One region of the Streptomyces sp. NPDC059851 genome, then DNA from elsewhere that is predicted to be linked to it. Evidence: riboswitches for the same ligand, from Rfam matches in the RefSeq annotation. Region 1 holds a riboswitch; the other holds the start of a gene.
What was found. Region 1 has a riboswitch for S-adenosylmethionine ahead of ACFV7Q_RS09360 (aminotransferase class V-fold PLP-dependent enzyme). Riboswitches for the same ligand answer to the same signal wherever they lie in the genome.
Positions count from the first base shown of each region.

Region 1 (7,310 bases):
CCACCACTGATCCCGCATGAGGGTCTGATTTCGGTCAGTCCCGGTGTCGCCCACGGCGAGAGCCCCGTCCAGGGTCTGGACGGGGCTCTTTGCCGTCTGCCCGGCCTGGATAGGCTGAAGACCTTCCCATTCGACTGTGGACCCTCAGGAGCGGACCATGAACGTTGTGACCCCGGCAGGCGGCGACAGCGTGGCGGCCCGGTCCTGGCCGGCCGTACTGGACGCGCTGCTCTCGGGCCGGGACCTGCACGCCGAGGACACGGCGTGGGCCCTGGACCGGATCATGCGCGGTGAGGCCACCGACGCCCAGATCGCCGGTTTCGTGGTCGCCCTGCGGGCCAAGGGGGAGACGGTCGAGGAGATCAACGGTCTCGTGCGGACCATGTACGCGCACGCCAACCTGATCGAGGTGCCCGGCCGGACGGTGGACATCGTCGGCACCGGCGGCGACGGGGCCAAGACCGTCAACATCTCGACCATGTCCTCCATCGTGGTGGCCGGCACGGGCGCCAAGGTGGTCAAGCACGGCAACCGGGCCGCGTCCTCGGCGAGCGGCGCCTCCGACGTGCTGGAGAAGCTCGGCGTCAACCTGGACCTCACGCCCGAAGGCGTGGTGCGCGTGGCCGAAGAGGCCGGCATCACCTTCTGCTTCGCGGTGAAGTTCCACCCGGCACTGCGGCACGTGGCCACGGCCCGCCGGGAACTGGGCATCCGGACCACCTTCAACTTCCTGGGGCCGTTGACCAACCCGGCGCGGGTCCGGGCGCAGGCCACCGGCGTCGCCGACGCCAGGGTGGCGCCCATCGTGGCGGGCGTGCTCGCGGACCGCGGCTCCTCCGCCCTGGTGTTCCGCGGTGACGACGGCCTGGACGAGCTGACCACGACGGCGACGTCCCGGGTGTGGTGGGTGCGCGACGGGCACGTGCAGGAGCAGGCCTTCGACCCGCGCGACGTGGGCATCGACCTGGTGGACGTCGCCGAACTGCGGGGCGCGGACGCCTCGTACAACGCGGACGTCGCCCGGCGGCTGCTGGCCGGCGAGACCGGCCCGGTGCGCGACGCCGTGCTGCTGAACTCGGCCGCCGCCCTGGTGGCCCTGGACCCGGGCAGCGGCTCCTTGGAGGAGCAGGTCCGGGCGGGCGTCGAGCGCGCCGCGGAGGCCATCGACTCCGGCGCCGCGCGGGCCGCCCTGGAGCGGTGGGTGGCCGCCAGCAACGCCTGACGACCTGACGGATCGTTTTCGGCCAAGACCCCGGTCCGGCATGCGGACCGGGGTCTTGTGCGTGCGGGATCTTGTGGCAGGATGACTGACCAGGTCACGAGTGACAGCGTTTCGGCCCCGGCTTGCTGTCCGGCAACCCTCCTTCCGTGGCGGGGTGCCCCGGGTGATGACCAGGCTGTGGACAGCAAGGTCCGCGGCAAGCGCGGATCCCTCGACACCAGGGGTCCTGGTCTTCGAGGAGCGTTTTCCGTGAGCAAGCGAATGCGATAGGGCGGCTCCGCCCCTCCTTCCCCCCTCGGACCGCGGCCCTTTCCCCCTGCGTACCCGGTCAGCCGCGTGCGCCCCGGCCCGTGCTCCGAGGCATTTCCCCGTCCGCCGGACGGCCGCAGCGCCGTACCCGCCGACGGGTGACATCCGAAGCCGTTCCGCCCTGCCCGCCGGGAGATTCCGCCATGTCCGCATTCCTCAACGCCGCCGCCGTCGTCTCTGCACCTGCCTCTGCCCCCGCTCCTTCCGGTGCCGCCGTCGGGGCCGGGGCCGGGGCCGGCGGCGCCGTCTGTGCCGGGCCGCTCCCGGTCCTCGGGCGGGACGTCACCGTCCCGCTCGTCACCGGCGGCGAGGTCACCTACGCGGCCCTCGACTACGCGGCCAGCGCACCCGCCCTCCAGCGCGTCTGGGACGACGTGGCCGCGTACGCCCCCTACTACGGCAGCGTGCACCGCGGCGCGGGCTACCTCTCGCAGCTCTCCACCGACCTCTTCGAACAGAGCCGGGCCGAGGTCGCCGCGTTCCTGGACTGCCGCCCGTCCGACCAGGTGATCTTCACCCGGTCCACCACCGACTCCCTCAACCTGCTCGCCGCGGCCCTCCCCGCCGACTGCCGGGTCTTCGTCTTCGAGACCGAGCACCACGCCTCGCTGCTCCCCTGGGACGGCGCGCAGGTCACGTACCTCGACGCACCGCGCACCCCGGACGGGGCCGTGGACACCCTGGAGCGGGCCCTCGCCGACCGGGAGCCCGGGGAAGGGCCGGCGCTGGTCTGCGTCACCGGGGCGTCGAACGTCACCGGTGAGCTGTGGCCGGTGGAGGAACTCGCCGCCGCCGCGCACGCCCACGGGGCGCGGATCGTCCTCGACGCCGCCCAGTTGGCCCCCCACCACCCCGTCTCCGTCCAGGCCCTCGACGTGGACTGGGTGGCCTTCTCCGGGCACAAGCTGTACGCGCCCTTCGGGTCGGGCGTGCTGGCCGGCCGGGCCGACTGGCTCCAGCAGGCCCGGCCGTACCTCGCCGGCGGTGGGGCCTCGCGCACCGTCGCCCGCCGCGACGACGGTGGCGTGGACGTCGAATGGCACACCACGGCCGCCCGCCACGAAGCCGGATCCCCCAACGTCATCGGCGCCTACGCCATCGCGTCCGCCTGCCGTGCCCTGACCGGGGCGGGCTTCGACCGGCTCGTCGCCCGCGAGCAGGAGCTGATCGCACAGGTCCGCGCGGGCCTGGCCGGCATCCCGCAGGTGCGGATCCTCTCCCTGTTCGGGGACGACGCCCCGCGCGTCGGCGTCATTTCCTTCGTGGTGGAGGGCTGGAACAGCTCCCACTTCGCCGCCGCCCTGTCGGCCGAGTACGGCATCGGGGTCCGCGACGGCCTGTTCTGCGCCCACCCGCTCGTGCGCACCCTCCTCGGCAGCGCCCCCCAGGAGCCCGGCGCGTGCGGGGCCCCGGAGGCGCATCCGGGGGAGCGAAGCGAGGTGGGGGTCCCCCCGGCCGGAGGCTGGGGGAGGTCGCTCAACGCGATCAGGGTCAGCTTCGGCGCCGGGACCCCCGACGAGCACGTGGAGCGGTTCGTCCGGGCGGTCGGGGAACTCGTCAGCGAGGGCGCGCAGTGGCAGTACCGCACCGAGGAGGGCCGCTGCGTCCCGGCCGTGTGACGGGGGTGCCGGTCACCAGACGTGCCGGTCATGGCCGGCACGCCGCCCGGTGCCCACCGCCCTGACCTGCGAGGAGGACCGGTCGCCGCCGGGTCTGGAGGACCGGCCGGCTCTGACGCCGGGGCCCAGCGACGCGGTGGCGCGGCGGCCGGATGCGGCGGTCGGCCCGGCTGCCGAGCGGCCGCGGCGAACTCGACGGCGGTCCGGCAGCGGCCCGGAGGGGCGCCGGGAACCGCGCGACCGGCCAGGACCGGGCCGCGGGCGGTCGCCGGCCCGTCGCGGCACCCGGCTCCCGCGGCGCGCTCAGGCGTCCAGGCCGATGGCGAAGGCCGCTTCCAGGTCGTGCTGGGAGTAGGTGCGGAACGCCACGTGGGTGTCCGTCGCCTCCACGCCGGGGATCTTGCTGATGCGGCCCGGGATGATGTCCGCCAGGTCGTCGTGGCGGTGCACGCGGACCAGGGCGATGAGGTCGTACGTCCCCGTGACGGAGTAGACCTCGCTGACGTTCTCCAGCGCCGCGATGGACTCGGCGATCTCGGGGATGCGGTCCACGCTGGTCTTGATGAGCACGATCGCGGTGATCATGGCTGACTGTCTCCCTCGGTGGCCGTCGCTGGTCGCCTCACTCTAGTCGCACGCCGGTAGCGCACCCACGCGTGGACGAAGCCGAGGGAGAAGCCCACCAGGTGCGCCAGGTACGCCACCCCCGGTCCGCTGTCCGCCCGGTGCGCCGCCACCCACTGCAGGGCGAACCAGAACAGCAGCACGAGCCGGGCGGGGAACCGCAGCGGCAGGAAGAACAGGAACGGGAACAGGCTCGTCACCCGGGCCCGCGGGAACAGGTACAGGAACGCGCCCAGCACCGCCGAGATCGCACCGGACGCCCCGACCAGGGTCTCCCCGGAGGAGGCGTTGGCCGCCGCGTACGCCGCGAGCGCGAGGTAGCCCGTGCACACGTAGAAGCAGAGGAAGGCCGTGCGGCCCATCCGCTCCTCCGTCATCGCGCCGAAGACGTGGAGGAAGAGCAGGTTGCCCAGGAGGTGCAGCCAGCTGCCGTGGACGAACAGGGCGGTCAGCGGCGTCAGCAGCGCCCGCACGGACCCGCCGAAGAGCTCGTCCGGGACCACGCCCCAGCGCCGGAAGTACGCGGTCCCCGTCTCCATCAGCTGCTCGCCGGTCCCGTAGGAGGGGTTCAGGCCCGAGGCGGGACCGAGTAGGAACACCACGCAGCACGCGGCGATCAACGTGTGGGTGACCACCGGGCCCCGGGCGGCCTCGCGCACGGCCGGCCACTTTACGATCATGCGATTGAGCATGACCCGACCGGCCCCTTCCCACGCCCCGGCAGGCCGTAGGGTTACGTGCTGCGGTCCGCCGATTCCTGCAGACGGCGGCTTTAATTGAAAGAGCTACGAAGGAGAGTGCGGCCTGATGACGGTTCCCCTGCCGACCGACAGCACCCGGTGGCGTTGCACGCTGTGCGGCAACCTCACGCGTTTCGACGTCACTCGATCGTCGAAGGTCGTGGAGTACGTCCACCTGGATCTTGCCGGGGAGCCCAAGGTCGAGGAGCGCGAGGTGGTCAGTGAGACCATCGAGTCGGTCCGCTGCCGCTGGTGCAACGCGGTGGACCAGATCGAACTCGTGAACAGGCCGGGCGCGGACTCCTGACGGAGCCGCGCCCCACCGAGAGGAGCACGGTAGGGGTGACGGATTGTGGAGCCAGGAAGCGGCGCTGACCCGGCCGATGCGGCCGGCGACGCCGCCGAGGTGCTCGACCGCCCGCTGCCGGAGGGCGTGCGGCGCCGGGTCGTCGCGCTCGTCTCGGAGGCCTTCGGCGGACTGACGGTCGCGGACCTACCGGGACAGCTGCGCCAGTACGCCCGGTTCACCCCGAGCCGGCGCGCCAAGTTCGCGGGCAACGCCATGGCCGCGGCCGTGGAGACGGACGCCGTCTTCCGCGGCCGCGTCGCCGAGAAGGTGCGCGAGGCACAGGCGGAGCTGGCCGGGGCGCTGGATTCCGGCGCCCCGCCCGCGGCCGCCGATCCGTTGGACGTGGCGGCCGCGGCGTACGTCCTGCGACCCGTGGGTTGGGTGAAGCTGGTGGCCGCCGCGGGCGAGGAGGCGCAGCGCGTCGACGCCGAGCGGGCGGACGAGGAGGCCCGGCGCGAAGTGGACCGGCTCCGCGAGGAGCTGGCCCACGTACGGGACCTCCAGCGGCACGGCGGCGAGCAGGTGCGCGGTGAGCTGGAGGCGGCCCGCAGGGAAGCCGAATCGCTTCAGCGCAAGCTGCGCAGCGCCCTGAGCGACGTCAAGCGGGGTGAAGCGGCCCTGCGCAAGCTCACTGCCGAGATCGAGGGGATCCGGGCCGAGGCGGCCGGGCAGGTGGCGGCCGCCGAGAGCGAGACGCGCCGGCTCAAGTCCCGGCTGGCGGAGGCCGAGGCGGCGCTGGAGACGTCCCGCCGGGCCGCCCGCGAGGGCCGCAGCGTCGAGGACATGCGGCTGCGGTTGCTGCTGGACACGGTGCTGGACGCGGCCCAGGGGCTACGCCGGGAGCTGGCGCTGCCGCCGCTGTCGACGCGGCCCGCCGAGACGGTGGACGCGGTGGAGCCGGGCCGGATGAGTCCGAAGGACATCGCGGCGCGGGCGCTGTCGGAGACCGACCCGGCGCTGCTGGACCAGTTGCTGGCGCTGCCTCAGGTGCACCTGGTCGTCGACGGCTACAACGTCACCAAGACCGGCTATCCGACGATGCCGCTGGAGAAGCAGCGCCTGCGGCTGCTGGGCGGGCTGTCGATGCTGGCCGCCCAGACCGGCGCGGAGATGACCTGCGTGTTCGACGGGGCGGAGCTGGCCGCGCCGGTGCTGCTCGCACCGCCGCGCGGGGTCCGGGTGCTCTTCTCCAAGCCGGGCGTCACGGCGGACGAGCTGATCCGCCAGCTGGTGCGCGCGGAGCCCCCGGGCCGGCCGGTGGTCGTCGTCTCGACGGACCGCGAGGTGGCCGACGGGGTGGCGAAGGCCGGAGCCCGGCCCGTGACGTCCGCTTTGCTCCTGAAGCGGCTTTCGCGCGTTTCCTAACTCCTCGGTGGAATGCCGGATTTCGCCGGCCCGCCGGAGAACGTACCGTCAACTCATCCGTACGGAGCGTGCGCTGAAGGTAAAGAACCTGGTCGGGGGCCGGGTTTTTTGCCGAGGGGGTTTGAAGTGATCACACGGGGTCACTAGGGTCTGCTCAAACCTTCGTGCGGTAGATCACTCATTCGGGGTGTCGGCGGAGGTGTCGCCGGCCCGTGCGCTCCTCACGCGCCCCCTCTTCCGGCGGTGCGAGTAAAGGAGCCCGGCTCGTGGCGTCCCACCGTCGACCCAAGCAGCCGGGCCGTGCACGGGTGACCGTGCTCACCGCCACGGCCGCCGCCGCCGTCGCCCTCTCCGCCCACAGCGCCTCCGCCGCACCGAACCAGCCGGGCAAGGACGAGGTCAAGGCCAAGGTCGACGCCCTCTACGAGGAGGCGGAGCAGGCCACCGAGAAGTCCAACCTGGCCAAAGAGCGCCAGGACAAGCTGGAGAAGGAGATAGACCGGCTCCAGGACCAGGTCGCCCGCGGCCAGGAGGAGCTCAACCAGCTGCGCTCCACGCTCGGTTCGATGGCCAGCGCCCAGTACCGCACCGGCGGCATGGACCAGTCCGTCGCCCTCTTCCTCTCCGACGACCCCGAGTCCTACCTCGACAAGGCGTCCGCCCTGCAGCAGCTGACGGGCAAGCAGGTCGAGGCCGTCCAGAAGATCCAGGCGAAGCAGCGCAGCCTCGCGCAGCAGCGCCAGGAAGCCGCCGGCAAGCTCGCCGACCTCGACGCCACCCGCAAGGAGCTCGGCGAGAAGAAGAAGGCCTCGCAGGCCAAGCTCGCCGAGGCCCAGTCCCTCCTCAACACCCTGACCGCGCAGGAGCGCCAGCAGCTCAAGGACGAGGACAGTCGCGCCAGCCGGGGCGAGGCCGACCGCGCCGACCTCGGCAGCGTGAACGCGTCCGGCCGGGCCGGCGCCGCCCTGGCGGCCGCCAAGACCAAGCTGGGCTACGCGTACGTCTCCGGCGCCACCGGCCCCAGCGCCTTCGACTGCTCCGGCCTGACGCAGTGGGCGTACAAGCAGGCGGGCGTCAGCATC
Region 1 covers NZ_JBHWJJ010000019.1:46,072-53,381, forward strand. The annotation lists gene ACFV7Q_RS09350 (cytochrome bc complex cytochrome b subunit) at 1-10, shown strand, start outside; gene trpD (anthranilate phosphoribosyltransferase) at 158-1,222, shown strand; SAM riboswitch class IV at 1,315-1,431, shown strand; gene ACFV7Q_RS09360 (aminotransferase class V-fold PLP-dependent enzyme) at 1,675-3,150, shown strand; gene ACFV7Q_RS09365 (Lrp/AsnC family transcriptional regulator) at 3,454-3,735, opposite strand; gene ACFV7Q_RS09370 (rhomboid family intramembrane serine protease) at 3,732-4,454, opposite strand; gene ACFV7Q_RS09375 (hypothetical protein) at 4,582-4,821, shown strand; gene ACFV7Q_RS09380 (NYN domain-containing protein) at 4,864-6,228, shown strand; gene ACFV7Q_RS09385 (NlpC/P60 family protein) at 6,495-7,310, shown strand, end outside.

Region 2 (7,310 bases), on a different contig from region 1:
CGCCCCCGAGGTCGCCTCCGTCGCCGTGATCACCGGCCGGCCGGCGGGCGTCGCCGTCCGCCTCGGGGGCTTCGCCGGGGTGCCGGGCCTGGAACACCTCGTCGTGCTCGGCCACTACGGAGCCGAACGCTGGGACGCCGTCACCGGCATCGTGCACGCGCCCGCCGAACACCCCGGGGTGGCGGCCGTACGGGCCGAGCTGCCCGGGTTCCTGGACTCCATCGGCGCCTGGCAGGGCACTTGGATCGAGGAGAAGGGCCGCGCCCTCGCCGTCCACACCCGCCGCGCCGAGGACCCGGCCGCCGCCTTCGCGGTACTGCGCGAGCCGCTGGCCGAGCTGGCCGCCCGGCACGGGCTGATCGTGGAGCCGGGGCGGGCCGTGCTGGAGCTGCGGCCGCCGGGCATGGACAAGGGCGTCGCCCTGAGCGAGTACCTGGAGGAGACGGACGCCGAAGCGGTCCTCTACGCAGGGGACGACCTCGGCGACCTCGCGGCGTACGCCGCCGTGGAAAAGCGCAGGGCCGAGGGCCTGCCGGGCCTTCTGGTGTGCAGCGGCTCGGAGGAAGTCCCGGAACTGGCGTCCCGCGCGGACCTCGTCCTCCCCGGCCCCGCCGCCATCACCACCTTCCTGTCGGCCCTGGCCGCCTCCCTCCACGCCTGACACAGGGGGAGACCGGGACCGGCCCGGGTCAGTGAGACGGGCGCGGCCGCGGTCCGAGCGTGCGCCGGGTCAGGAGCGCGGGTCGGCGGCGGCCCGGAGGGCGGCCAGCTGGGCCGTGAACCACTGCGCCGGCGGGAGGGCGGTCGCGGCCACGGCCAACCGCTTCGTCCGCTCCCACCGCTCCCCCTCCGGCATGGACAGCGCGGCGTGCAACGCCTCCGCAGTCTCCGTCACGTCGTACGCGTTCACCGTCACCGCATCGTCCCGCAGCTCCCCGTACGCCCCCGCCCCCGTGGACAGCACCAGCGCGCAGCCCTGCTCCGACACGACCGGGATCTCCTTGGCGACGAGGTTCATCCCGTCCCGCACAGGGTTGACCAGCGCCACGTCCGCCAGCCGGTACGCCGCGAGGGACCGGGCGAAGTCGTCCTGCACCGACAGCAGCACCGGCTGCCACGTCTTCGTGCCGAATTCCGCGTTGATCTCCGCGGCCAGGTCCCGCACGGCGGTCGTGTACGACCGGTAGACCTCCAGGTCCTGGCGCGAGGGGTAGGCGGAGGCCAGGTGGACCACCCGCCCGCGCCACTCCGGGTGCGCGGTGAGCAGCTCCCGGTAGGCGAGCAGTCCCCGGACGATGTTCTTCGACAGCTCGGTCCGGTCCACCCGGACGATGGTCCTGCGGTCCCCGATCTCGGCGCGCAGCCCCGCCAACCGGTCCGCGACCTCCGGCCGGAGTGCGAGACGGCGCAGTTCGTCGCCGTCCACGCCCAGCGGGTAGACGGCGACGTCGGTGCGCGGGTGCCGCACCGGACCGAGCATCGCCTTCCGGACGTACCGCTCGCCGCCAGCCTCCGTGACGAGCGGCTCGGCCGTGCCGCGCTCGTCGTCCAGGCGGGCGCAGTCGAGGAAGGCGTGGGCCCAGGCCCAGGTGTGGAAGCCCAGCAGGTCGGCCCCGAGCATGCCCCACATGAGCTCGTGCCGGACGTCGTCGGGCAACATGGCCAGGAAGTCCCACGAGGCCCACGGCGTGTGCGTGAAGTGTGCGATCCGCAGGTCGGGCCGCAGCTCGCGCAGCAGCCCCGGGACCAGTGCCAAGTGGTAGTCCTGGACGAGCACGCAGGCGTTCGGGGCCGCCTCCTCGGCCAGTGCCCGCGCGAAGGACCGGTTGTAGGCGGTGTACGCCTCCCACTGGCGCCGGAAGGCCGCGTCGAAGACGGGGGTGCGCGGGGTGTCGTACAGGTGGTGGTGGGTGAACCAGAGCACCGAGTTCGCGATGCCGTTGTAGGCGGCGTCGTACACGGCCGGGTCGATGTCCAGCATCCGCACCCCTGGCTCGGCGACGCCCCGGCGGACGGCCTCGCGGTCCGCGTCCGACAGGGCGGCGCAGATCCACAGGGCGTCCGGCTGCTCGGCGAGCGCGGCCGACAGGCCGGAGACGAGACCGCCCCCGCCGCGGCGCGCGTCGAGGGTGCCGTCGGGGCCGAGGACGTAGGAGAGCGGACCGCGGTTGGCTGCGACGAGAACGTGGGAAGCCATGCGGCGAACCTAGCCCGACCCGCCCCGCCTCAAACGTCCGTTCTCGCCCCCGATGTGCCCCTGGCGCGCCCGTGACGCGCCCCTGACACCGTTTTGACGCCCGCCGTCATGCGACGCGGCGGACCGCGTACTCCGCGATCTCCACCATCGGCGGCCGCTCTTCCGTGTCCACGGCGTGCGTGCGCGGCTCGAACCCCTCCGGACCGCGCTCGAACTGCGTCAGCACCGGCCGCACGTGGGGGTGTCCCCAGCGGTGGCCGGGGGAGTGTCCGCGCGAGAGCCGCAGCTGCGCCGTCCGGTAGATCGCCGCGGCCATCCGGCCGAGCGCCTGCCCGTCCTGGTGGCGGTGGAGCCGCACACCGACGTCCACCTGGGCGAGGGCGTCGAGCCCGACCGTGTGCAGCGCGTCCACCAGGAGGCCCAGCTCGACGCCGTAGCCGACGGGGAAGGGCAGCCGCTCCAGCAGCGAGCGGCGTACGGCGTACTCGCCGCCCAGTGGCTGGACGAAGCCCGCCAGCTGGGGCCAGTGCAGGTTGAGCAGGGGCCGGGCGACGAGCTCGGTCACCCGTCCGCCCTGACCGGGGGCGTCGCCGAGGGGGCGGTCGTACATCGCCTTGACGAACTGCACGTCCGGCTCGGTGAGGAGCGGGCCGACGATGCCGGTGACGAAGGACGCCGAGAAGTCCCGCAGGTCCGCGTCGACGAAACAGACGATGTCGCCGGTGGTGGCCAGCAGCGAACGCCACAGCACCTCGCCCTTGCCGCGCACGGCCGGGATGCGGGGCAGGATCTCGTCGCGGTGCACCACGTGGGCGCCGGCCTTCGCGGCGACCTCGGCGGTCCGGTCGGTGGAACCGGAATCGACCACCACCAGCTCGTCGACGAGCGGGAAGGCGGGCCCGTCGACGAGATCGCGCCGGATGACCTCGACGATCGCGCCGACCGTCGCCTCCTCGTCGAGCGCGGGCAGGACGACGCTGACCGTGGTGCCCGACGCCCGTTTCGCGGCGAGGAGCTGGTCGAGCGGTCGGTCGGCAACGGACCAGGAGCGGTCCGCGAGCCAGCGCTCCACCTCTTCCAGCACGTTCGGCACTCCCTGTTTCCTCTGCTACCCGCCCGGCCGTTCCGGCCGAAAAGCGCTCCATCTCGCGCATCGGACAGCCGTCTCAGCCACCCGAGCCTTCGGTTACAGTCTTGAACAACGCGATGGACCGCCGCATGCCGGGGGTCCCGCGAACAAACGCGTCGGCGCGCCACGAGCGCGCGGACCGGCGCCATACCGCTCATCCAGAGGGGCAGAGGGACACGGCCCGTTGAAGCCCCGGCAACCCTCCAGTCGGTTTCCCGCGACTGCGTGCAGCAGCAGCGAGGTCCCCGGCTAGGGAAGGTGCCAATTCCGTCTCATGGCGAAATGCGCCATGGGGAAGATGAGGAGAAAGGGCCTCGCCATCATGGCTGCACAGACCGTTGCCACCCCTGCCGCCGGAGCCTCCGCCGCCGCGCCCGCCGTCGATCTCGGCCCCGCCGCGGGCCTTTCCTGTCGCGAGTGCGGTACCCGCTTCGAGCTCGGCCCGATCTTCGCCTGCGTCGAGTGCTTCGGCCCGCTGGAGGTCGCGTACGCGTTCCCGGCCGGCACCGGGTCGCCCGAAGGCGCGGAGGCCCTGCGCGCCGCGATCGAGGCCGGTCCGAACAACATCTGGCGGTACGCCCCGCTGCTGCCCGTCCCCGCCGACGTGGCCGCCAAGCCCAGCCTGAACCCGGGCTTCACCAAGCTCGTCGACGCCGAGAACCTGGCCAAGGAGCTCGGCGTCACCGGCAAGCTGTACGTCAAGGACGATTCCGGCAACCCGACGCACTCCTTCAAGGACCGCGTCGTCGCGATCGCCGTCGAGGCCGCCCGCGCCTTCGGCTTCACCACGCTCTCCTGCTCCTCCACCGGCAACCTGGCCGGCGCGGTCGGGGCCGCGGCCGCCCGGGCGGGCTTCCGCTCCTGCGTGTTCATCCCGCACGACCTGGAGCAGGGCAAGGTCGTCATGGCCGGTGTGTACGGCGGCGACCTGGTCGGCATCGAGGGCAACTACGACGACGTGAACCGCTTCTGCTCGGAGCTCATCGGCGACCCGCTGGGCGAGGGCTGGGGCTTCGTCAACGTGAACCTGCGCCCGTACTACGGCGAGGGCTCCAAGACGCTGGCGTACGAGATCTGCGAGCAGCTCGGCTGGCAGCTGCCCGACCAGATCGTCATCCCGATCGCCTCCGGCTCCCAGCTGACGAAGATCGACAAGGGTCTGCAGGAGCTGATCGGGCTGGGCCTGGTCGAGGACAAGCCGTACAAGATCTTCGGCGCCCAGGCCGAGGGCTGCTCCCCGGTGTCGACCGCGTTCAAGGCCGGCCACGACGTCGTCCGCCCGCAGAAGCCGAACACGATCGCCAAGTCCCTCGCCATCGGCAACCCCGCCGACGGCCCCTACGTCCTGGACATCGCGCGCCGTACCGGCGGCTACGTCGAGGACGTGACGGACGAGCAGGTCGTCGAGGCCATCGGGATCCTGGCCCGGACCGAGGGAATCTTCGCCGAGACGGCGGGCGGCGTGACCGTCGGCGTGACGAAGAAGCTCATCGAGAGCGGGCGGCTCGACCCCGCGCTGACCACGGTGGTCCTCAACACCGGTGACGGCCTGAAGACCCTGGAGGCGGTGGCCGCGGACAGCGGGCAGACCGCCACCATCCGCCCCAGCCTGGACGCGTTCCGCGCCGCCGGCCTGGCCTGACCATCCCCGCCCTACCGGAAAGGCAGTAGCGCCATGAGCGTCAACGTCCGCATCCCCACCATCCTGCGCACCTACACCGGCGGCCGGGCCGAGGTCCCGGCCGAGGGCGCGACCCTCGCCGAGGTCATCGCGTCGCTGGAGCAGAACCACCCCGGCATCGCCGCGCGCGTCCTGGACGACCAGGGCAAGCTGCGCCGCTTCGTCAACGTCTACGTCAACGACGACGACGTGCGCTTCGAGGGCGGCCTGCAGGCGGCGACCCCGGACGGCGCGGGCGTTTCGATCATCCCGGCCGTTGCCGGCGGCTGCTGATTCGTCCTCCGAGGATTACCCCCTCCGGCATTAAGCGGAGGGGGTAATTCTGCTTGGTTGGCCGCGGTAGAGTTGGGGAAGCCCCCTCCGTTGTTCTTGCCCGCTGCATATGAACGGGCCCTGCGAGGGGTGACATTGAGTCAATGTGCACGTGCGGTATGGGGCTTTGGCGCGATATGCCGGGTCCGAGTTGCCCGGGAATACGATAAATTTTCGGCCTATTTGGCCCTTTCGGTGTGTCCAGAATTCTCGTCGGATTGACCTGTTGCAGACAGCACCGGTGCAGATACATTCAGCCGCGGTCGAGGCGTTCCGGCGCAAGTTCTGACCCGGGACCGCGAAGTGCGGTCCCGCGCAAGGGCCAGTAATAGGGGAGTTAGGCATGGCTCAGGGCACCGTCAAGTGGTTCAACGCGGAGAAGGGCTACGGCTTCATCGCGGTCGACGGTGGTGCGGATGTGTTCGTCCACTACAGCGCCATCCAGATGGACGGGTACCGCACCCTTGAAGAGGGTCAGCGGGTCGAGTTCGAGATCTCGCAGGGCCAGAAGGGCCCGCAGGCGGACATGGTCAAGCTCGCCGTCTGAGACCGCGCGACCGGCGCGACCGGCCACCGACGCGTACACGAGGGTCCGCATCCTGAGGAGGGGTGCGGGCCCTTCGTGCGTCCCGGGCGGGGAGCGGTCGGCGTCGGGCGGCGGCGTCCGGCGGCATGGCCGGGGATGTCCGAAGCCGCTTGCACTCGCGGGGGTCGAGTGCTAATCATTGGCGTTAGCACTCTCCCGCGGAGAGTGCTACTACACGGGACCGGGTCGGTGAGGCCCGCAGCGTCCGGCGGGAAGGAACCGCCGGGCACGCAGGCCGTCCGTCGCGGGCGCAGGCGCGGTCCGGAGCAATCCACCCTCCCCGCGCGCCTGCCCGGCGCAGGGGGAACCCCAGTCCTGGAGGACCACTTCAGATGGCCAAGATCATTGCGTTCGACGAGGAGGCCCGGCGCGGTCTCGAGCGCGGCATGAACCAGCTCGCCGACGCCGTCAAGGTCACCCTTGGCCCCAAGGGTCGCAACGTCGTCCTTGAGAAGAAGTGGGGCGCCCCCACGATCACCAACGATGGTGTTTCCATCGCCAAGGAGATCGAGCTCGAGGACCCGTACGAGAAGATCGGCGCCGAGCTGGTCAAGGAAGTCGCCAAGAAGACGGACGACGTCGCGGGCGACGGTACGACCACCGCCACCGTCCTGGCCCAGGCGCTCGTCCGCGAGGGTCTGCGCAACGTGGCCGCCGGCGCCAACCCGATGGCCCTCAAGCGTGGCATCGAGAAGGCCGTCGAGGCCGTCTCCGGCGCCCTGCTGGAGCAGGCGAAGGATGTCGAGACCAAGGAGCAGATCGCTTCCACGGCCTCCATCTCCGCCGCTGACACCCAGATCGGCGAGCTGATCGCCGAGGCCATGGACAAGGTCGGCAAGGAAGGCGTCATCACCGTCGAGGAGTCCCAGACCTTCGGTCTGGAGCTGGAGCTCACCGAGGGCATGCGCTTCGACAAGGGCTACATCTCGGCGTACTTCGCCACCGACATGGAGCGTATGGAGGCGTCCCTCGACGACCCGTACATCCTGATCGTCAACTCCAAGGTCAGCAACGTGAAGGACCTCCTTCCGCTGCTGGAGAAGGTCATGCAGTCCGGCAAGCCGCTGCTGATCATCGCCGAGGACGTCGAGGGCGAGGCCCTGTCGACCCTGGTCGTCAACAAGATCCGCGGCACCTTCAAGTCCGTCGCCGTCAAGGCCCCGGGCTTCGGCGACCGCCGCAAGGCCATGCTCGGCGACATCGCCATCCTCACGGGCGGCACGGTCATCTCCGAGGAGGTCGGCCTCAAGCTGGAGAACGCCGGCCTGGACCTGCTGGGCCGCGCCCGCAAGGTCGTCATCACCAAGGACGAGACCACCATCGTCGACGGTGCCGGTGACAGCGACCAGGTCGCCGGTCGCGTGAACCAGATCCGCGCCGAGATCGAGAACTCCGACTCGGACTA
Region 2 covers NZ_JBHWJJ010000013.1:92,330-99,639, reverse strand. The annotation lists gene otsB (trehalose-phosphatase) at 1-661, shown strand, start outside; gene ACFV7Q_RS06905 (trehalose-6-phosphate synthase) at 731-2,197, opposite strand; gene ACFV7Q_RS06900 (glucosyl-3-phosphoglycerate synthase) at 2,304-3,281, opposite strand; SAM riboswitch class I at 3,478-3,631, shown strand; gene thrC (threonine synthase) at 3,649-4,968, shown strand; gene ACFV7Q_RS06890 (MoaD/ThiS family protein) at 5,002-5,280, shown strand; gene ACFV7Q_RS06885 (cold-shock protein) at 5,663-5,866, shown strand; gene groL (chaperonin GroEL) at 6,238-7,310, shown strand, end outside.
Region 2: it holds a riboswitch for S-adenosylmethionine, as region 1 does, so the genes downstream of both, thrC (threonine synthase) here and ACFV7Q_RS09360 (aminotransferase class V-fold PLP-dependent enzyme) in region 1, are expected to answer to the same signal.